3 regions of the Adlercreutzia wanghongyangiae genome follow, and region 3 is predicted to be linked to each of the others. Evidence: predicted binding sites of a transcription regulator. Region 3 holds the regulator's gene; each other region holds the start of a gene.
The links. Region 3 encodes HrcA, which represses chaperone genes, less so after heat shock. Its sites were predicted from a motif close to TNTTAGCANNCNNNNNNNNNGNNTGCTAANA; they were not measured.
Positions count from the first base shown of each region.

Region 1: a site for HrcA is predicted at 3,855-3,885, ahead of VIN30_RS03050 (ATP-dependent Clp protease ATP-binding subunit). Genes of this name have one in related genera too.
Region 2: a site for HrcA is predicted at 6,427-6,457, ahead of VIN30_RS07390 (co-chaperone GroES). Genes of this name have one in related genera too.

Region 1 covers NZ_JAYMFF010000003.1:82,315-89,719, forward strand. The annotation lists gene greA (transcription elongation factor GreA) at 1-338, shown strand, start outside; gene lysS (lysine--tRNA ligase) at 527-2,491, shown strand; gene VIN30_RS03045 (ion transporter) at 2,628-3,659, shown strand; gene VIN30_RS03050 (ATP-dependent Clp protease ATP-binding subunit) at 3,973-6,555, shown strand; gene VIN30_RS03055 (methylenetetrahydrofolate reductase) at 6,795-7,405, shown strand, end outside.
Region 2 covers NZ_JAYMFF010000014.1:39,324-46,728, forward strand. The annotation lists gene VIN30_RS07365 (MFS transporter) at 1-460, opposite strand, end outside; gene VIN30_RS07370 (MFS transporter) at 534-1,850, opposite strand; gene VIN30_RS07375 (CaiB/BaiF CoA transferase family protein) at 1,974-3,215, opposite strand; gene VIN30_RS07380 (Hsp70 family protein) at 3,347-4,099, shown strand; gene groL (chaperonin GroEL) at 4,226-5,860, opposite strand; gene VIN30_RS07390 (co-chaperone GroES) at 6,066-6,353, opposite strand; gene VIN30_RS07395 (response regulator transcription factor) at 6,597-7,295, opposite strand; gene VIN30_RS07400 (sensor histidine kinase) at 7,288-7,405, opposite strand, start outside.
Region 3 covers NZ_JAYMFF010000009.1:153,965-161,369, reverse strand. The annotation lists gene rpsT (30S ribosomal protein S20) at 137-679, shown strand; gene VIN30_RS05735 (flavodoxin family protein) at 995-1,642, opposite strand; gene VIN30_RS05730 (hypothetical protein) at 1,745-1,930, shown strand; gene dusB (tRNA dihydrouridine synthase DusB) at 2,045-3,016, shown strand; gene hemW (radical SAM family heme chaperone HemW) at 3,205-4,362, shown strand; gene hrcA (heat-inducible transcriptional repressor HrcA) at 4,728-5,738, shown strand; gene dnaJ (molecular chaperone DnaJ) at 5,796-6,947, shown strand; gene VIN30_RS05705 (RsmE family RNA methyltransferase) at 7,130-7,405, shown strand, end outside.

The sequences.
Region 1 (7,405 bases), on a different contig from region 3:
CTGAGAACTCCGAGTACGACGACGCCAAGAATGAGCAGGGCATGATGGAGGCGCGCATTGCCGAGATCAGCCGCATTCTTTCGGAGGCCACGGTGGTGAACACTCCGAAGCGTTCCAGCAAGGTGAACATTGGCTCGGTGGTGACCGTGGACATGAACGGCCGCGAGCGTGTGTTCACTATCGTGGGCGGCGCCGAGTCCGATGCCGCCGAGGGCAAGATCTCCAACGAGCCGCCCGTGGGCCAGGCGCTGCTGGGCCGCAAGAAGGGCGACGAGGTGGTTACCACCGGCCCCACCGGTCGCGACATCAAGCTGACCATCCTGAAGATCGAGCATTAGTTTTCGAAGGCTGTTCGGGCCGAGCCGCAGGGCATACCTCCGTGCTCAGACAGTCCTCGCTCGGCGGAACAGTCCGCTGGACTGTTCCGTTCGCTGCGGAACTGCGCGCGGAGGCACACCCTGCGTCTCGGCCCTGCCTGTTTCTTTTCTGAACGACAAAACGAGGTAAGGGTTGCGAGGGAATTCCCATGGCTGAAGAAATCGCTGAGGTAATCGAAGACGATCCCATTGAGGTGCGCAAGGCGAAGCGCGAGGCGCTCATCGCCGCGGGCGTGGACCCCTACGGGCACTCCATCAAGCGCAGCCACACCGTGGGCGAGCTGAACGAGAAGTACGCGCACCTGGAGGACGGCGAGTCCACGGAAGACGAGGTGCTCATCGCCGGCCGCATCATGGCCAAGCGCGTGCAGGGCAAGATCGCCTTCCTGGAGCTGCGCGAGTCTGGTTGCGACATCCAGCTGTTCTGCCGCATCAACGCGCTTGGCGAGGAGGCCTTCGCGGCACTGTGCGATTTGGACGTGGGCGACTGGATCGCCGTTTCCGGCACCATGATGCGCACCAAGCGCGGCCAGCTGTCCGTGGCGGTTGATTCCTTCGAGCTTATGAGCAAGTCGCTGCGTCCTCTGCCCGAGAAGTTCCACGGGCTCACGGACAAGGAGACCCGCTACCGCCAGCGCTATGTGGACCTGGTCATGAATCCCGAGGTGCGCACCACCTTCGAGCGCCGCTTCAAGATCGTGTCGGCCATCCGCCGCTACATGGAGGACGCCGGCTTCTACGAGGTTGAGACGCCGTTTCTGCACGCCATCATCGGCGGCGCGAACGCGAAGCCCTTCATCACGCACTTCAACGCGCTCGATCGCGACTACTACCTGCGCATTGCCACCGAGCTGCCGCTGAAGCGCCTGCTCGTGGGCGGCTTCGAGAAAGTGTTCGAGATCGGCCGCCAGTTCCGCAACGAGGGTATGGACCCGTACCACAACCCCGAGTTCACCACCATGGAGGCTTATGCCGCCTTCAGCGACCTGGACGGCATGATGGACCTTACCGAGGGCTGCATCAAGGCCGCGGCCGAGGCGGCCTGCGGCGGCCTTCAGATCGAGTATCAGGGTACGCCGGTGGACCTGTCGGGCACGTGGCGCCGCGCCTCCATGATGGAGCTCGCGAGCGAACATGCCGGCGAGGAGGTGTCCTTCGAGCGCACCCGCGATGAGCTCGTGGCTATTCTAGAGAAGAACGGTGGCCACGCGGAAGCGGCTTGGGGCAAGGGCAAGCTCATCTCCGAGATCTTCGAGGCCGTGGCCGAGGAGAAGCTCATCCAGCCCACTTTCGTCATCGATCACCCCCTGGAGATCTCGCCGCTGGCCAAGAAGGATCCGGAGAACCCCGAGCTCACCCAGCGCTTCGAGCTGTTCATCCTGGGGCACGAGTACGCCAACGCCTTCACCGAGCTGAACGACCCGGTGGACCAGGCCGAGCGCTTCCGCGCCCAGGTGGCCGCCAAGGACATGGGCGACGACGAGGCCATGGGCTACGACGCCGACTACATCCGCGCGCTGGAATACGGCATGCCGCCGGCGGGCGGCGTGGGTATCGGCATCGACCGCTTGGTCATGCTGCTGGCCGACGCGCCGAGCATCCGCGATGTGCTGTTGTTCCCCCACATGAAGGACGAAGCTCCTGTGGCAGGGAAGGGTACCGAGGCGGCTGCCCCCGCCGCCGCTGCCACTCCTGTCGCGCCCGCCGCGTCCGTGGCTCCCATCGACTTCTCCAACGTGGTCATCGAGCCGCTTTTCGAGGACGAGGTGGACTTTGACACCTTCAGCAAATCGGACTTCCGCGCCGTGAAGGTGAAGGAGTGCGTCGCCGTGCCGAAGAGCAAGAAGCTGCTCCAGTTCACCCTGGACGACGGCACGGGCACCGACCGCGTTATCCTCTCGGGCATCCATGCCTACTACGAGCCCGAACAGCTGGTGGGCCGCACGCTCATCGCCATCACGAACCTGCCGCCACGCAAGATGATGGGCATCGACTCCTGCGGCATGATCATCAGCGCCGTGCACGAGGTGCCGGGCGACGACGGCGAGCCCGAGGAGCGTCTGAACCTGCTGATGGTGGACGATGCCATCCCCGCCGGCGCCAAGCTGTACTAGGCGAACAGTTACCAACTTACTTACGGATGGGCCCGTGCTGAGGAGCGCGGGCCCATCCGTTTCTAGAATAGGCATCGACGAAGGAGCCGAGGCGCTGCAGTGCGGCAGCCGCTCCGATGCGAGAGGAGGTGCGGCCATGGAAAGCGACGACAAGAGCGAGCGGGACGAAGAGCGCAAACGGCATCGTGAGCGTGTGGATCGCTTTCGCCGCCGTCTCAAGGTGTCGCGCGCTCCCGAGTTCAAGCGCCAGACGTTCTACGCCCTGGAGAACCTGCGCAAGGCGAACTGGCCGGCGAAGATCGTGGGCGGCGCCCTGTTCACGCTCATCTTGCTGAACGCCGTGGTGGTGTTTTTCTCCACTCAGCCGGGCCTCGATCCGGTGGCGGCCAGCGTTATCCAGGGCTTTTACCGCTTCTCGACGGTGTGCTTCTGCTTGGAATACCTCGCGCGCATCTGGATTGCCGACCTGGCCTACGGCAACTGCTCGCCGTCCCGGGCTCGGCTGCGTTATATCTTTTCGCCCTGGGGCATTATCGACCTGCTGTCGTTCGGGCCGAACCTGGTGGCGTGGTTCGTTCCCATTACCCCTCAGGTGCAGGATATCATCAGCGTGGTGCGTCTCGTGCGTCTTGTAAAGATATCCCGCTACATGCGTGGCCTGCGTACCATCGGGCGTGTGATCGCCAAGCACTATCATGAGATCGTGGCGGCGTTTCTGGTCATCGCCATGCTGGTGGTGGTGTCCAGCGTGGTCATGTACGAGATCGAGCACCCGGCCCAGCCCGACAAGTTCAACAATCTGCTGTCGGGCGTGTACTGGGCCGTGACCACCGTCACCGGTACCGGTTACGGCGATTTGGTGCCCATCACGCCGGCCGGGCGCATCGTGGGCTCGGTCATCATGTTTTTGTCGGTGGCGCTTGTGGCCATTCCGGGCGGCATTTTCTCGGCCGGCTTCGTAGCCGAGTTCCAGAACGCGAACCTGCGCAAGATCGAGCGCGACGTGCGTCGCGAGGATGCACGTCAGGACGGCCGCGACGAGCGGGAACGGACGGCGCAAAAGGGCGGCAGCGACTCGGATGGCAGTGCGCCCGCGCAGAAGGGCGGCACCGCCTCGGCCGACGAGGTGCCCGCGCAGGATTCTTCCCCGAATGTGCAACAAAAATGACGATCGAGCGAGTTCCGGAGTCACGAAAACTCGCTCGATCGTCATTTTCTCTGCATTCGGGAGCGAAAACGGCGGCTTGAACTCGCCCAATCGTGCTTTTCTCTGCAGGGATCCTCCGAAAGCGTGCGCCGGGTGCATTTCGACGCGTTTCGCCCCTCACAACGTGCCCACAAATGGAGGATTCCCGAGACCCAGGTTTAGCAATTCGGCCGGGTGAGTGCTAAACTGCTCGGGAACTATATTCCGTGCCCGGCGCACCCGAGATCGCGAGAGAGTATCTGCAGGCGGGCACCAACGAAGGAACGAGGAAGCCATGTCATTCGAGAAATTCACGGACAAGGCCCGCAAGGTGCTTGTCCTGGCTCAGGATGAGGCGCGCGCGCTCCACCAGCCCTACGTGGGCACCGAGCACATTCTGCTCGGCCTCATTCAGGAGAAGGACGGCTTGGCCGCCCAGGCGCTCGACCGTCTGAACGTCACCTACGACGGCGTGGTGCAGGCCATCCGCCAGGTGGTCACCATCGACGAGGACGCCGACGTGTCCGGCCACCTGTCGTTCACGCCGCGCGTGAAACGCGTGCTGGAGAACTCCCTGCGCGAGGCCATGCAGATGGGCCAGTCCTACATCTCCACCGAGCATTTGCTGCTGGGCATTGCCCGCGAGGGCGAGGGCACCGGCCTGGAGGTGCTGGGGCGTTTGGGCGTGACCGGCGACGACGTGCGCGGTGCCCTGAACGATTTGGTGGGCCAGTCGCCCGTGTACGCGGGCCGCAGCGGCTTCGACGGCCCGGCGTCGTCGGACTCCATGCTCACCGAGTTCGGCACCGACCTGACCAAGAAGGCCCGCGAGGGCAAGCTGGACCCGGTCATTGGCCGCGCGGCGGAAATCGAGCGCGTCATGCAGATCCTGTCGCGCCGCCAGAAGAACAACCCGCTCATCCTGGGTGAGCCCGGGGTGGGCAAGACGGCCATCGCCGAGGGCCTGGCCCAGCTCATCGTGAGCAACCAGGTGCCCGACATCCTGCGCGGCAAGCGCCTCGTCACGCTGGACGTGTCGGCGCTCGTGGCCGGCTCGAAGTACCGCGGTGAGTTCGAGGAGCGCCTGAAGAAGGTCATCAAGGAGGTCATGGACGCCGGCGACGTGCTGCTGTTCATCGACGAGATCCATACCATCATCGGCGCCGGCTCGGCCGAGGGCTCCATCGACGCGGCCGCCATCCTGAAGCCGCCGCTGTCGCGCGGCGAGATCCAGATTATCGGCGCCACCACGCTCGAGGAGTATCGCAAGCACCTGGAGAAGGACTCGGCTCTGGAGCGTCGCTTCCAGCCCATCACGGTGAGCGAGCCCAACGAGGAGCAGGCCGTGCGCATCATGGAGGGCCTGCGCGACAAGTACGAGGCGCACCACGGCGTGCACTTCACCGACGAGGCCCTGACCGCCGCCGTGCAGCTGGCGAACCGCTACATCCAGGATCGCTACCTGCCCGACAAGGCCATCGACGTGATGGACGAGGCCGGCGCCCGCATGCGCATCCGCAACATGACGCTGCCCAAGGAGCTGCGCGATCTGGACGACAAGCTGCGCAAGATTCGCTCCGAGAAGGACAAGGCCATCGGCGACCAGAACTTCGAGCGCGCCGCCGAGCTGCGCGACGAGGAAGAGGCCGTGAAGAAGGAGCGCGAGGAAGCCGAGAAGCAGTGGGAGGAGGACACCTCCAAGACCGTGCAGCAGGTGACCGTGGAGGACATCGCCGATGTGGTGTCCATGTCCACCGGCGTGCCCGTGAGTAACCTCACCGAGGCCGAGACCGAGAAGCTGCTGCGCATGGAGGGCGTGCTGCACGAGCGCGTCATCGGCCAGGACGAGGCTGTGACCGCGCTTTCGAAGGCCATCCGCCGCTCCCGTTCGGGCCTGAAGGATCCGAAGCGTCCCGCCGGTTCGTTCATTTTCCTGGGCCCCTCGGGCGTGGGCAAGACCGAGCTCGCAAAATCGCTCGCCGAGTTCCTCTTCAACTCCGAGGACGCGCTGTTGTCCTTCGACATGTCCGAGTACATGGAGAAGCACACGGTGTCGCGCCTGGTGGGATCGCCTCCGGGCTACGTGGGCTTCGACGAGGGCGGCCAGCTCACCAAGGCCGTGCGCCAGCGCCCCTACTCGGTGGTGCTCTTCGATGAGATCGAGAAGGCGCACCCCGATGTGTTCAACATTCTCCTCCAGATTCTGGAGGAGGGGCGTCTTACCGACGCCCAGGGTCGCACCGTAGACTTCCGCAACACCGTCATCATCATGACGTCGAACGTGGGCGCGCGCGACATCACGACCACCACCACGCTCGGTTTCTCCAACTCGGGCCAGAACGGGCTTTCCGATAAGGAGATCAAGAGCCGCGTCATGCACGAGCTGAAGAACGCGTTCCGCCCCGAGTTCCTGAACCGCATCGATGAGATCATCGTGTTCAAGAGCCTCACCGAGGACGAGATTGTGCAGATTGTGGACCTCATGGTGGCCGAGCTGCGCGAGCGCATGATCGCCCAGAACATGACCATCAACCTGGACGAGGCGGCGAAGAAGCTCGTGGCCAAGGAGGGCACCGATACCGCCTTCGGCGCGCGTCCTTTGCGCCGCGCCATCCAGCGCCTTTTGGAGGACCCGCTGTCCGAGCAGATCCTGGAGGGCCGCTGGACTTCCGGCTCGGTGGTGGACGTCACCGTTTCCGAGGACGGCGAGGAGCTGGTGTTTTCCGAGGGCACGGGCAGCATTCCCGCGCCCCGCAAGCGCGACTCCATCGCGCGCGACGCCGAGCTGCTGCTCACGAACTATGATCTGGGCCGTGCTGGTCTCGGCAGCGGTTCGGGGGTGGGCGCCCCCGCTGGCTCCATCGCTGGCGGCGAGTAAGCGTCGAGGCTGGGACACCTTACCGGGTAACGCGCCCGGTTTTCCTGCCGGTTGCAACGGGGAGGCTCTGCGGGGCCTCCTTTTTTTGTGGGGGCTAGGGCCTGGACACCATACTGGGCAGGGCGCCCCGGCCCCTGTCGCGCGAGGCGCTTCCGCTCTGCCGTCGGGCGATGGGGATGCGATGGCGGGGGCGCGCGGCCGTATAATGGGTGGTCACGTTACGGAAAGAGAGAGTTCCCATGCAAAGTGTCGCCCAGCTGTTCGCCCCGCGCTCGATTCCCTTCTCAGTGGAGATGTTTCCGCCGAAAGGCTCGCTGACCCTTGAGGACGCCCGCCAGGTGGTGGGCGGCATGGCGCTGGCCCGACCCGACTTCATCTCGGTCACCTGCTCGGCCGGCGGCAGCGGCAACGGCGGCCACACCGTGGATGTGGCCGCGCTCATCCAGAACGAGGCGAACATCCCCGCGGTGGCGCATCTCACCTGCGTGAACTCCACGCGCGCGACGGTGGAGGCGGCTATTGCGGTCATGAAGGAAGCCGGCATTACCACGGTGCTCGCCCTGCGCGGCGACAAGGTGCCGGGTGCCGAGGCGGGCGATTTCAGCCACGGCGCCGACCTTATCCCGCTTCTGAAGGACGCCGGTTTCTGCGTGGGCGCGGCGGCCTACCCCGAGGGGCACATCGACTGCCTCGATCTGGACGAGGACGTGCGCTACCTGCGCGCGAAGCAGGACGCCGGCGCCGACTTCTTCGTTACCCAGCTGTTCTTCGACAACGCCGACTTCTACCGTTTCCGCGAGCGTGCCCTATCTGCCGGCGTCACGCGGCCCATCACCTGCGGCGTCATGCC
Region 2 (7,405 bases), on a different contig from region 3:
AAGCGCCGAGCAGGGAAAGGCCCGCCGCCGTGATGGAGATGGCGATGCCGGCATTCTTCTCGAACCAGGCGTTGATGAGCACGGGTGCCGCCAGGTACATGAAGAAACCCGCGGTAACGCCGAACACCACGCCGTACAGGTTCCACTGCCACAATTCAGTGGCATAGGCGCTCGCCCAAGAAGCCAAGCCGAAAACGAGGGATACGGCCGCGAGGATCCAGCGCGGGTTGCCTTTCTGCAGCATGCGACCCGCGAAGGGGGCCACGACCGCCGACACAAGAGGCTGAATGGTGCGGTACATGGTGGTATCGGTCTGTGTCCAGCCGAACTGGTCCATAACCGGCGCGACAAAGATGCCCGACGTATTGGCAATGATTCCGGTGGGGATAGAATAGAACCCCAGACATCCGATAACGACAAGCCACGCCCAGATCGTGCTCTTCTTCTGCATTGCGTTCATTGAACACCTCCTCGCCCACAGGCGTTAGAAGCTCAATACCATTAGCAATGCAGTGAGCAAATACCGTGCCAGATTAGGAAGCGCTCTCCTGCAGGTTCAGCTCCTCGCCCGCAAGGGATGCCCCGCAAGACTGCCACGAGCGACGGCAGAGGCGCACCGTTACCGGGCACAGCAGGGCAGAGGCAAGGTAAATGCCGATGACCAGCAAGAAGTCCACAGTGAACGAGCCGGTCACGTCGTAGAGGAACGCGAAGGCGAACGAGCCCACGGCGCTGGCAACGGAGATCGCCATGCACACGTAGGAGTAGATCTCGGAGAAGTGAGCTGTGCCGAACCCCTGGCTGCCCAGCATAGGCGAGACAATGGAAAGCGACGAATAGCCCAAGCCGTAAATGCCCACGCCCACAAAGAACATCGCGGCGCTCGAGCCGCTGAACAGGGCAATGGCCACGCCGACGGCACCGCCGAAGCCGGCGATCATGCCCGTCGGCACGGCGCCGACGCGATCGGCCAGCCAACCGAGCAGCGGCTTTCCCGCAATAGTTCCTATCATGATGGCCGACACCGCGAAGGCCCCCACCTCGGCACCCAGCGGCCCTACGGCGCAAATGGAAGGCACCTGCTGCATGAAGAAGGCTCCCATGGAGAAGCATCCCGCAACCACCATGAGCAGGTACAAGCCAGGAGAGCGCAGCGCCTGGCGCACCGTGGCCCCCTCGCGCACCACCTCCTGTCCCTCGGACGCATCCGACAGGGGCACCGGACGCCCATAGGCCTTGTCGGCCCCATAGGGCAAAACGCCTATGGACTCGGGCGAGGGGCGTAGAAGCAACGCGGTCAGACCCGCAGATACCACCATGCACACAAGGCTCGTGGACACCCGCGCCACTTGCCAGCCATAGGCCGTGATCAGCATCTGCGTGACAGGGCTCGCCAACGCCCCGAACACACCGATGCCCGCGCTGGCGATGCCAATGGCAAAACCGCTCCGCCGGACAAACCAGCGATTGATAATGGTGGGCACGGCGAGGAACAGAATGAAACCGGAGCAGAAGCCGTAGGCCACGCCGTAGAGGTTCCACTGCCACGGCTCGGTGAACGTCACGCAGGCCGCCGTGGAAACGCCTATGATGATGCAGATAATGGTCAGCACCCACCGCGGATTGAAACGGGCGAGAACCATGCCCGCCAAGGGCGTCACCGCCGCGGCCACCAGCTGCTGAATGGCCATGTACAACGTGGCTTCCGTGCGAGACCAGCCGAATTGGTCCATAACGGGTGTGGCATACACGCCCGCCGTATTGCCGACAACGCCCACCGGCATCGCGTAGAAGGCCAAGCAAGCGACCACGATGACCCATCCGTAATGAATGCGCGGTTTTGCTCCCATAGCGAGAAACGCCCTCCTTCATTGAGAAGTGCCGGGGCCCAATTCGCCGGGATCGTCCCTGTCGGGAACACATCCAGCGGGGCACCCGGCACCTTTTTGCACCTGTGCTTTACCCGAACGCGCCTAGCCGAACGGGGTCTCTTCCTTCTTCAGCAGCTTTGCGTCGTACATCGCGGCGATCTGATCGGGGGTGGCGCCCAGCTCTTCCAGAATGTCCTCGTTGTCGGCGCCCACAAGCGGCATGCCGCGCCAAATCTGACCCGGATTGTTCTTCAGCTTCGGCACGATGTTCACACCGCGGATGGTGTCGTCGTTGTAGGAGTTCTTCCATTCCGTGAAGCTCTCGCGAGCGATGTAGTGCGGGTCCTTCTCGGCGATGGCGAAGTTGTAGATGCGGCTCGCCGGCACCCCGCACTCCAGCATGATGCGCTCGGCCTCCTCGGCGTCGTGCTCGCCGAAGAACTTCTCCATGGCCGCCTCCAGCACGTCGCCGGCCTCGCTGCCGAAGGGCACCACCGGCGTGCCCACGGGGAACAGGTCGCTGCCGTATTCCAGACCGAAAGCGGGAATGGCCTTCTTCACCACGCCGGGACCCAGAATGAGCACGTAGATGGGCACACCGTCCTTGCAGATGTAGGTGCCGTAGCCCGCCGACGAGGTGGAGTGCGAGCCCTCGCGCACTGGCAGGGCCCCGGTGTTCAAGTAGTTCACCGCATAGAAGCCCTCGCAGCGCAGCATCGACTCGTACTGGGCCACGTCCACGCTTTCGCCCTGGCCGGTCTTGCTGGCGTTGATGTAGCCGGCCAGCGCGCCCAGATCGGCCATGAAGCCGGCATAGTAGTCGGACACCTGGGGGAAGGCCAGCACGGGCAGGCGATCGGGGAACCCGTTCATGTCCATGAAGCAGCCGAAGGCCTGGCCGATGCCGTCAAACGAGGCACGGCCGATGTAGTCGGGATCGCCCGTTTGGCCGAAGCCGGAAATGTGCACGATGGTCAGGCGCGGGTTGATCTCCCACAGCACCTCGTCGGGCATGCCCCACTTGGCCATCTGACCGCCGCGGAAGCCGTCCATCAGGATGTCGGCGTCTTTCAGCAGCTCGAAGAAGAAGTCGCGGCCGGCGCCTTCCTTCACATTCATGCACAGCGAGCGGGTGTTGCGGCGCTCCATCTGAGTGCCCCAGCCCTGCAGCGTCGGCCCCGTGGGGCGGGACGTGTCGCGGCCGAGCGGGCTCTCGATGCCGATCACGTCGGCACCCAGGTCGGCCAGAAGCCCGCAGGCGAAGGGGCCGGCGATGGCCATGGTGAGGTTCACGACCTTCACGCCCTGCAGGGGACCGAACTTCGGGCACTCTTCTGTTTTCATGGGATCCTCCTTTTATGTCGGGCCGCCGCAGACGGCGGCATCTCCTGTCCGGTGTTGTGCAAAATTCATGCCATACTGGCATGGATTTTGCAGTCCCCTTCCCAGAGCCCATCGACGAAAGCGAGGCGCCCATGGCCGCGAACAACCTTCCCAAGCCGCTTCCCTGCGAGAGCGTTGCCGTGCAGCTGGAGCCCACCGACGGCACGCTGCCTGCGAGCCTGGGCATCGAGGTGCCGGGCGGGCGCGTGGAACGCGTGCTGGAGCAGGGCATTCGGCTTCCCCATCGCCATACCGCCCTGTACTCCACCGCCGACCCCTACCAGATGGCCGCGGAATTCCACATCGTGATGGGCGAGCGCGTGCTGGCTCGCGACAACCTGGATGTTGCCCGCGTGCGTGTGCGCAACGTGAAATGGAGCGGCGCCGGCGTGCCGCAGATAGAAATCGCCTTCGAGGTAGACAAGCGAGGTCTGCTGACCATCGCCGCAGCCAACAAGGACAAGAAGAGCACCGAGATGCTGGCCCATGTGGCCCTGCCCACGGTAAGCGACGCCATGGTTCGGCAAGCCCAGGCCGACGCCGAGGCTCACCGCGACGAAGACGCCGTCCACGAGCGCAATATCGAGACGATGCTTTCCGGCTATTACCTGATGGATCAAGCCTACGAGCGCTTCGCCCTGGCCAAACGCCGCATGAACTTCGTCCGGAAACGCGCCTACAAGGCGGCCCGCAAGCGCCTGAGCCGCGCGCTGAGCGTCATGCCGCCCGAAGCCACCCCCGCCACCATGGCCGAGCTTGAGGCAGCTCTGGACAACTTCCGCGCCGTGTACGATGGTATGGCCGACGACTACCGCGCCGTGAAAAGCTGGTGGGGCAAGAAGTAGCCCCCATTCCCGGTTAACACCCGAATTCCAGCTCGTAGCAACAAGAAAGGCGCCCCGAGGGGCGCCTTTCTGCGAGTTAGCTTGCTCGGCGCATTGCCGAACCGTCAGGCCTTGCGGGCGTGCGGCTTAGTACATGCCGCCGCCACCGCCCATGGCACCGGCCAGGGCGCTCAGATCGGGACCCTCCTTGGGGATCTCGTTGATGGTAGCCTCGGTGATGAGGATGAGGGCCGCCACGGAAGCCGCGGACTGCAGCGCGGTGCGGGTCACCTTCACCGGGTCGTTCACGCCCATGGCGATCATGTTGCCGTACTCGCCGTTGGCGCAGTTCAGGCCCTCGCCCTTCGGCAGGCTCTTGACCTTCTCCACCACGACGGAGCCCTCGAAGCCGGCGTTCTGCGCGATGGCGCGCATGGGGGCCTCGATGGCCTTGCGGATGATGTTGATGCCGACTTCCTCGTCCTTGTCGGAGGCCACGACGGAATCCAGGGCGCCGATGGCGTCCACCAGGGCCACGCCACCGCCGGCGACGATGCCCTCTTCCACGGCCGCGCGGGTCGCCTGCAGGGCGTCCTCGATGCGGGACTTCTTCTCCTTCAGCTCGGACTCGGTGGCAGCGCCCACCTTCAGCACGGCCACGCCGCCGGACAGCTTCGCCAGACGCTCCTGGGCCTTCTCGCGGTCGAAGTCGGAGTCGACGCGCTCCAGCTCGGCGCGGATGATCTGGATGCGGTTCTGGATGTCTTCCTTCTTGCCAGCGCCGTCCACGATAAGGGCGGTGTCCTTGGTGACCTTCACGGTCTTGGCGGTGCCGAGCATCTCCATGGTGGCGTCGGCCATGGTCATGCCGAAGTCCTTGTCGATAACCTGGGCACCGGTGACCACGGCGATGTCCTCCAGGATGCGCTTGCGGCGGTCGCCGAAGCCGGGGGCCTTGATGGCCACCACGTTCAGGGTGCCGCGCAGGCGGTTCAGCAGGATGGTGGAGAGAGCCTCGCCCTCGACGTCCTCAGCCACGATGAACAGCGGACGGCCGGCGCGCATGATCTCCTCCAGCAGCGGAACCATGTCCTGGATGGAGTTGATCTTCATGTCGGTGAGCAGCACGAAGGGATCCTTCAGCACCGCCTCCATCTTCTCCATGTCGGTAGCCATGTAGGGAGAGATGTAGCCGCGCTCGTACTGCATGCCCTCGACGATCTCCATGTCGATGCCGAAGATGGTCTGGGACTCCTCCACAGAGATGGCGCCGTCCTTGCCCACGGCGTCCATGGCCTCGGCGATCTTGTCGCCGATGGCCTCGTCGCCAGCGGAGATGCGGCCGACGTTGGCCACCTGCTCCTTGGTGGACACCGGCGTGGCGTCGGCCTTGATGGCGGCCACGATGGCGTCGGTGGCCTTCTCGATGCCGCGGCGGATGCCCAGGGCGTCGGCGCCGGCGGTCACATTCTTCAGGCCCTCGGATACGATGACGTCAGCGAGCAGGGTGGCGGTGGTGGTGCCGTCGCCGGCCACGTCGTTGGTCTTCACGGCAACCTCGCGCACCAGCTGGGCGCCCATGTTCTCCACGGGGTTCTCCAGCTCCACTTCCTTGGCGACGGTCACGCCGTCGTTGGTGATGAGCGGGGCGCCGTAGGACTTCTCCAGGGCGACGTAGCGGCCCTTGGGGCCGAGCGTCACCTTCACGGCGTCGGCCAGCTTGGACACGCCCGCGGCCAGGCCGGAGCGAGCATCGGTATCGAACTTGATTTCCTTAGCCATAAGTTCGCGTTCCTTTCAGAAACTTTTTCTTTTAGATCAAAACTAAAATCAACAATGGAAACAGCAGGCTTTTCGTGGTGAGTCGCATAGCCCTGAAGGTTCTGCGGCCTTGAGCTAAGCAGCCTTCGCGCTGTGTGCGAAAGACCGCAGGTTCTGAAGGGCTAGGCGGCCGCCACGGAAAGCCATCGGGTGGTTGAATAATTAATTATTCAACCACCGCAAAAATGTCGTCGGCGCGGAGAATGAGCACATTCTCGCCGTCCAGCGCGATCTCGGTGCCGCCGAACTTGCCGTAGATGACCTTGTCGCCCACCTTGACGGGCATGGGGATCAGCTTGCCGTCCTTGTCCAGCTTGCCCTCGCCCACGGCGAGAATGGTACCGGTCTGGGGCTTTTCCTTGGCGTCGGAGGCCAGGAACAGTCCGGAGGCGGTGGTGACCTCGGCCTCGTCCTGCTTCAGGATGACGCGGTCGCCCAGAGGCTTCAAATTCATAGCTTGCCGTCCTTTCAATGGTTTGCGTAGTGCGGGTGCACAACCTCTCATTTAACCACTCGATCGGGTTAAGTGCTAGCACTCCGCGACTACGAGTGCTAAACAGGTAGACATCATAACAGCAACGGGACGGAATACAAGGGGGTGGGGAGAAAAACTTGAGTTTTTTCCGCTCAAGTTTCCTGTGATTATGCTCTTGATCAGGGATTACCTAAGCGCTCTGATTTTTGTGCACCTGCGCAGCTATTTTCCCGCCGGCGCGACGAGGCCCGTTTCGTAGGCGAACACCACCAGCTGGGCGCGGTCGTGGGCGTCGGTCTTCGCCATGATGCGTGCCAAGTGCGTCTTCACCGTGGCCGGCGAGATGAACAGCTCCTCGGCGATGTCGTCGTTGGAAAGGCCGCGCGCCACCAGCATGAGAATCTCGCGCTCGCGGTCAGTGAGGCTCGCCAGAGCGGTGCGACGACCGTCGGCGGCCTCGGCACTCCCCCATCCGGCGCGCGGGCGGGCGGCCACGAAGGTTTCCACGAGCCGGCGCATCACCGAAGGCTGGATGAGCGCATCGCCGTCGGCCACCACGCGGATGGCGGCGGCAATATCGTCGGGGTCGGCATCCTTCAGAAGGAAGCCGCTCGCCCCGGCGGCCAGGGCATCGAACACATACTCGTCGATATCGAAGGTGGTGAGCACCAGCACGCGCGTTTTAGACAGCAGCGGGTTACCCGTGATGGCACGCGTGGCGTCGATACCGCTCATCTCGGGCATGCGAATGTCCATAAGCACCACATCGGGCTTCAGGCGCTGCGCCTCGGCCACGGCCTGGGCGCCCGTCTTCGCCTCGCCGACGATCTCGATGCCCTCGTAGGTGGAGAGGATCATCTTGAAGCCGCTGCGCACCAGATCCTGGTCGTCCACCACCAGCACGCGAATGGGATCAGCCATCGGACTCCTCCTTCTGAACCAGCGGAATAGCCACGGCAATGCGCACACCGCCCCAGGGGCTGGGCTCGGCGGCGAAGGTGCCGTGCAGAAGCCGCGCCCGCTCGCGCATA
Region 3 (7,405 bases):
GCTCGGGGCCGAGAAAGCGGAGAAATCCCGCCCGCTTTCCATCTCGCACGTTTGGGCCCGGCGGACATGCCGCGCGCGTTCGTGTCGTTGGATACCAAGGGATTGGAAACGACCGAACCAGAAAGGGCTATCATCCATGGCTAACATCAAGTCCCAGAAGAAGCGCATCCTCACCAACGAGAAGAGCCGCATGCGCAACCGCGCCGTGAAGAGCGAGCTGAAGACCGCCACCCGCCGCGTGAAGGACGCCGTGGCCGCCGGCGACGGCAAGGCCGCCTACGCCTTCGCCTGCGAGGCCTGCCGCCTGATGGACAAGGCCGCCTCCAAGGGCGTCATCCACAAGAACCAGGCCGCCAACCGTAAGAGCGGCATCATGCGCCTGGCCAACACCGTGGTGACCGCCGAGGACATCGCCGCCTACGAGAAGGCTGCCCCCAAGGCCCAGAAGACCGGCTCCAAGAAGGCCGAGGCGAAGGCCGCCCGCAAGGCCGCTATGGCCGAGGCTTCCGCTGAGAAGGCCAAGCGCCGCGAGAAGCAGCTGAAGGAGGAGAAGAAGGCCGCCGAGCGCAAGGCCAAGGAGGCCGAGGAGGCTGCCAAGGCCGAGGCTGAGGCCGCCGCGGCCGAGGCTGCCGAGGAGGCCGCCGCTGACGAGGCTCCGGCCGAGGGGGCTGCCGAGTAGGCTTCTCAATTCACTCGAGACATGAAGCGGGCCGTCATTGCGACGGCCCGCTCTGCTTTTGCCGTGCTCTCGCTGCGGGCGGGCTGAAGCCCGCCCCTACAGGGAAACGAGAAGCGCGGATAGCTCACGCCAAGAGGCGAGGACGGCGCGCAAGCCCCGGCGGCGTCGGCGCGCGGAGAGAGTGAGGGCGACATGCCGGGGGGGCAAGGGCGGTGCGCCCGCGAACAAGGACGGTGAGGCTCCGCGCAAGCCCCGCCGGCGTCGGCGCGCGAAACCTCGTAGGGGGCGGCTTCAGCCGCCCCGTTTTGCGCGGACCTAGCTTTCCTGCAGATCCCCTCGTACGAAGTTGGTCATTGCCTTGGGCTCCAGGGTCGGCGGCTCGGTGCCGGCGGCACGGCCCGCCTCGATGCACTTCAGCATCCACGCCATGTTGCGCCCCAGGGTGCGCATGGTCTGCAGCCCCTCGGCGTCGCCCGCCGCCTCGCCGGGGGTGCGGCCGAAGGCGATGGCCCAGTAGTTGCTCGGCACGACGGGCATTCCGTTGATCTGGAAGTACTTGTTGATCTGATCGGCCGTCTCGATGGCCCCGGCGCGCCGCGCCACGCCCACGCCGGCTGCCGGCTTGAAGCGCAGCAGGCTGCCGCCGGCGTAGAACATGCGGTCGAGCAGCGAGATGAGCGAGCCGGCCGCCCCGGCGTAGTACACCGGCGAGCCCACGATGAGGCCGTCGGCCGCAGCGGCCTTCTGGATAAGCTCGTTGCACACGTCGTTCGCGAATACGCAGCGGTTATCGCCGTTCTTTCCGCAGATGCCGCAGGCGATGCACCCGCGGATCTCCTTATTGCCCGCCCAGACGATCTCGGTCTCAATGCCCTCGACCTGAAGAGCCTCCGCGGCCTCTTCCAGGGCGCGGCGGGTGTTACCCTGCATGCGCGGGCTTCCGTTGATAAGCAGTACCTTCACGATTGTCTCCTCTTCTCTTGGATTTTGCTCGGGCTGATTGTAGCATCGGCTACACTGTTCGATCGAGCAAACGAGTTGCCGGAAAACGGTGAGGAAGGCGCGATGGCGAAGCACGAAGACGAGACATACGACTGGATTGACGACCCGTTCAACGAGAAGAAGGCCGCCGAGGAGCAGGAGCGCGCCGGCATGACCGGCACGTCGAAAACGCTGGTGGGTGTGGGTTGCCTGCTGTTCGTCGTGGGCTTCATCGCGCTCATCGGCCTGCTGATCTTCGGGATCCTGTAGCCCATGGAGCGGGGATTCCCTGGGCGCGGGGCGGCTTTCGCCGCTGTTTCCCGTGTGGCGGCCGCGGCCGCCTCGATTGGTTGTTTGGCGTCGCGTGCCACGGGAGCCTGCTAAATGGAGGGGCTCTTCGGGAAATACCGGGTGCTGCTGGCGCCCATGGCCGGCGTGAGCGACATCGCGTTTCGTTCCTTGTGCCGCGAGGCCGGCGCCGACATGGCCTTTACGGAAATGGTGTCGGCTAAGGGGCTGTCCTTCGCCAACGAGAAGACGCGCCACTTACTGGTCCTGGCCGATGGCGAGCGCCAGGTGGCCGTGCAGCTGTTCGGCCACGAGCCCGCGGTGATGGCCTCCCAAGCCGCCTGGATCGAGCAGGAGATGGGGGAGAGCCTGGCCTATCTGGACATCAACATGGGCTGCCCGGCCCGCAAGATCGTGTCGAAGGGCGACGGGTCGGCGCTCATGAAGGAGCCGAAACTCGCCGCTTCCATCGTGAGTGCCGTGAAGGGGGCAGTGGCGCATCCCGTGACGGTGAAGTTCCGCCGCGGCTGGGCCGAGGGCGACGAGACGGCACCTGTCTTCGCCCGGTTGATGGAAGAGGCGGGAGCCGATGCCGTGACGGTGCACGGGCGCTATGCCGAGCAGCTGTACCGCGGAAGTGCCGATTGGGGCGTCATCGGGCGCGTGCGCGAGGCGGTGGCGGTGCCCGTGGTGGGCAATGGCGACATCCGCTGCGGGGCCGACGCCGTGGCCATGGCCGCGCAGACGGGTTGCGACGCGGTGATGATCGCCCGGGGCGCCGAGGGCAACCCGTGGCTGTTCTCCCAGGTGCAGGCCGCGCTGGCGGGCGAGCCCGAGCCGGCGCCGCCCACGGTGGGCGAGCGCATTGCCATGGCGCGCCGCCACGCCGAGCTGCTCACCCACCGCGAGGGCCGCAACATCGTGCGCATGCGCAAGCACGCCATGTGGTACATGGCCGGCCTGCCCGGAGCCGCCGCTGCACGCGGCCGCATCAACTACTGCACGACGCTGGAGGATTTCAACCAGGTATTCGATGACTTGCTCGCGATCGCGTGGGAGCATTCGTGATGTGTCCATCGCGCACTATCGAGCGTTTTGATTCGGCTCTGTCCGTCTGGCGCTAGGAGGCATTGCAATTCGCTCAGACAGTCCTCGCTCTGCAGAACAGTCCATTGGACTGCTCTGTTCGCTGCGGAACTCGCTCGGTTGCAACGCCCCCTATCGTCAGACTGCTCGCTCGGAAGGAAAGGTACCTCATGACCTACGATCCCTATAAGGCGCTCTACCTGCATGTTCCGTTCTGCGTGGGGCGGTGCGGGTATTGCGATTTCGCCACTTCGGCGGTGGAACGGGACTCGCCGGTCATCGACGAGTACGTGGAGTCGCTCGTGATGGATGTCCGCCGGGCCTCCAAGGAGGAGAAGCTGGGGGCGCTGGAGACGGTCTACATCGGCGGTGGCACGCCCAGTTTCATTGGCATGGGGCGGCTTTCCATGCTGCTGTACGCGCTTTCGACGTCTGTGCACCTCACGCCTGAGGTGGAGTGCACCATGGAGGCGAACCCCGAGAGCCTGACCGCGTCCATGGTGCGCGACATCTGGGCCCTCGGCGTGAACCGGCTGTCCTTGGGCGTGCAATCCTTCGACGACGAGGTGCTGCGCATTCTCGGCCGCGCCCACGACGCCGAGGCCGCCCGCACGGCGGTGCGTGCGGCTCAGGAGCGGTTCGAGAACGTGTCGGTGGACCTGATGTGCGGCATTCCCGGGCAAAGTGAGAAGTCTTTCGCGGAGAGCGTGCGCGAGGCCGTGGGCCTCGGTGTTTCCCACGTGTCGGTGTACCCGCTGACCATCGAGCCTCACACCCCCTTCGATGCCGCCGTGATGAGCGGGGCCATGGCCGAGCCCGATGAAGATGTGGAAGCGGCCTGCATGGAGGCTGCCGCGCGCATTCTTGAATCTGCGGGATTTCATCGCTACGAGGTGGCAAGCTACGCCAAGCCCGGTTTCGAGAGCCGGCACAACACCGCCTATTGGACGGGGAAGCCCTATATGGGAATCGGGCGCTCGGCCGTCACTATGACCCAGAACGAGTGTCGTCGCATGCGCGTGCAGGACGGGCGCGTGGTGGACGATCTGGATGCGAGGCAGATGGCGTCCGAGGACCTCATGCTGGGCATGCGCATGGCCCAGGGGGTTTCCGACGAGCAGGTTGCGCGGGCGGCCGCGGTTATCGACGGTGAGAACGGTGCGAACGGAACCGCCTTCCCGTCGGCGGGAAGCGCGGTGCTCGCCGCGTTCGACGAGCTTGCCTCCCTCGGTCTTGCCGAGCACCGCGACGGGCGCTGGCGCCCCACCGAGACCGGCTGGCTCTGCGGCAACGAGCTCTACGGCCGCTTGTTGGACTTGGCCCCCTAGCCTGATTCGCGCGCGTCGGAGGCCGGGGGTGCCTGCGCGGTTCGCGATGGCGATATGGCTCTGGTCTGTCTCACGCGCGTCCCGTGGCAACTTCGTAGGGGGCGGCTTTAGCCGTCCCGTTTTTGCCATGTGGCCCCGCGTCTCTCCCGGGAGGGCGGCCTGAAGGCCGCCCCTACGTGGGGGACGGGGCGGCCAGGGCGGCCCCTGCGGGGCTTCGGATGTTCCTTGCGAGGGGGCTCTCCTCTTTTTCGCAGACGCCTTCCACCTGCCTTCTTGTGTCGCTTACGTTGAAAGTTAGCACTCCTTCGGCTCGGTTGCTAAAATAGCGCCACAAGGTTGCAGTTTCCGCAGGGAAAGGAGAGGCGATGCTGTCGGAGAGGCGACAGAGGGTGCTGCGCGCGCTCATCGAGGACTACATCGAGTACGCGCTGCCCGTGGGCTCGCGCACGCTGACCGAGCGCCACCATTTGGGCGTGAGCCCGGCCACGGTGCGCAACGACCTCTCCGCCCTGGAAGACGCCGGCTTTATCCAACAGCCGCACACCTCTGCGGGCCGTGTGCCCACCGACGCCGGCTACCGCAGCTTCGTGGACGAGCTGCTGCTGTCGGGGCTGGCCGAGGAGGAGCGGCCGCACCGCGCCATCGTGGACGAGCTGCGTGCCTCCGCCTCCGAGCTTGATGCCCTCATGGAGCGCACCGGCGCCGCCCTTGCGCGGCTGACCAACTGCCTTTCCATCGTTATGGCCCCCTCGGTGTTCGCCGGTCGCATCCGCCAGATCACCCTGGTGTCGCTGTCGCCGTGGCAGGCCATCATCATCGTGGTGGCCGAGGACGGCCAGGTGGTCAACCGCACCGTCGCCTTCACCGAGGAGGTGTCCGCCGACGAGCTGGCCGACGCCCAGAACCTGCTGAACCGCGTACTGGTGGGCCGGTCGGCTCGCGACGTGCGCCGCCAGATGGACGCAAGCACGGTGGAGGCCCTAAGCGACCCGCTCGTGCAGCGTATCATCGACGAGGTGGTGGAATGCCTGGGCGAGTCCGATACGGCGCGCGCCCACAGCCTGGGTATTTCGGCTCTGCTGCGCCAGCCCGAGTTCAGCGACGCCAAGGCGCTGCTGCCGGTGATGGAGGTGCTGGAGGACGATCGCGTGCTGATGCACACCTTCGACGACGCCACCCAGGAGGGCGGTCCGGTGATGGTGCGCATCGGGCACGAGAACCCCGCCTCCGAGCTGGCCGGCGTGTCCATCGTTGCCTGCCCCTACGGGCGCGGCGAGAGCGAGGGCATGGTGGCTGTCATCGGGCCCACGCGCATGGACTACGGCAACGCCATCCGCGCCGTGCGAGCCGCCCAGTGCGTGCTGCACGACCAATAGCGACGTCTTCCGCTCTGAACCTTCCGCTATCGACGAAGAAAGGCAAGAGGCTTCCCCATGGCCGCAAACAAGGATCTGTACGAAATACTCGGCGTCTCCCGCGATGCATCGGAGGCCGAGATCAAGAAGGCGTTCCGCCACAAGGCCCGCGAGCTGCATCCCGACGTGAACAAGGCGCCCGAGGCCGAAGACCAGTTCAAGGAGCTGAACGAGGCCTACGATGTGCTGAGCGACCCCCAGAAGAAGGCCGCTTACGACCGCTTCGGCACCATTCCGGGCGCTGCGGGCGGCGGTGGCCCCTACGGCGGCGTGAACATCGATTTCGAGGATCTGTTCGGCGGCGGCTTCGGCGGCATGGGCGACATCTTCTCCACCTTCTTCGGGGGTGCTGCTGCGGCCGGAGCGGGACGTGCGGTGCGCAAGGACGGCCGCGATATGGGCGTGGGCATCCGCATCACGCTGGCCGAGGCGGCCACGGGCGAGAAGAAGGAGATCGTCTACGACCGCTTGGCGCCGTGCTCCGACTGCGACGGCAGCGGGCTGGGCCCCGACGGCAAGGAGGTCACCTGCCCCGAATGCGACGGCCGCGGCCGGGTGGTCACCGTGCAACACACTTTCCTGGGCGACATGCAGTCGGCCACCACCTGCCCGAACTGCCATGGCACCGGCACCATCATCGAGAACCCGTGCCCCGAGTGCGAGGGGCAGGGCCGTGTGCCCGACCGCCAGCGCGTGTCGGTGGAGATTCCCAAGGGCATCCGCGACGGCCAGCAGCTGCGCATCCACGATTTTGGCGAGGCCGGCATGCAGGGAGCGCCGGCGGGCGACCTCATCGTCACGGTGCGCATCGCCCCCGACGAGTTCTTCGAGCGCGACGGCGACAACCTGCACTGCAAGCTGGTGGTGTCCATGGTGCAGGCGGCCCTGGGCGCCGAGGTGGAGATCGACGGCATCTACGAGGACGAGAAGGTGACCATCAAAGTGCCCGAGGGCTGTCAGAACGACCAGGTGGTGCGCTGCAAGGGCTTCGGCATGCCGCGCCTGAAGAGCGACGCCCGCGGAGACCTGTTCGCCCACATCGACGTGGAGATTCCCAAGAAGCTGTCCAAGCGCGAGCGCGAGCTTCTGGAGGAGCTGGCCGCCGAGATGGGCGAGAACGTGAACGAGGGTCGCAGTCCGCTGCAGAAGCTGCGCGACATCTTCGAGTAATCGTTCCGTTCGCCCTGACGGGACGGGCGGACACGCCGACGCTGCGGTTCCGACTGCACCTGCCCTGGCCTCCTGTTTTCGCCTCGGCGCGTACCGAAGTACGCTTGGACGAAAGGCGGGGCGCGTCCAGGCGCAGTCGGAACCTCGCTGACGTTCCCAATTAAGTGAGAGATGAATTTGCAATGTCTTTACCGCGCTTCTTTTTGGAAAACCAGGTGCTTTCCGCCGAGACGGAGGCGGTGTTTCCGCTGCGGCTTTCGCCCGACGATGCCAAGCACGCCAAGGTGCTGCGGCTGGCGCGCGGCGAGCATGTGGCGGTGATCGACGCGGCGAGCGATTACTTCGAGTGCGAGATCGTCGATTTCTCCGACAGCCTGCCGATGGTATCCGTCGCGCGCCATGAGGAAGCGGACGCGGCGGGCCCGCAGGTAATGCTCCTGCAGGGCTTGGCCAAGGGC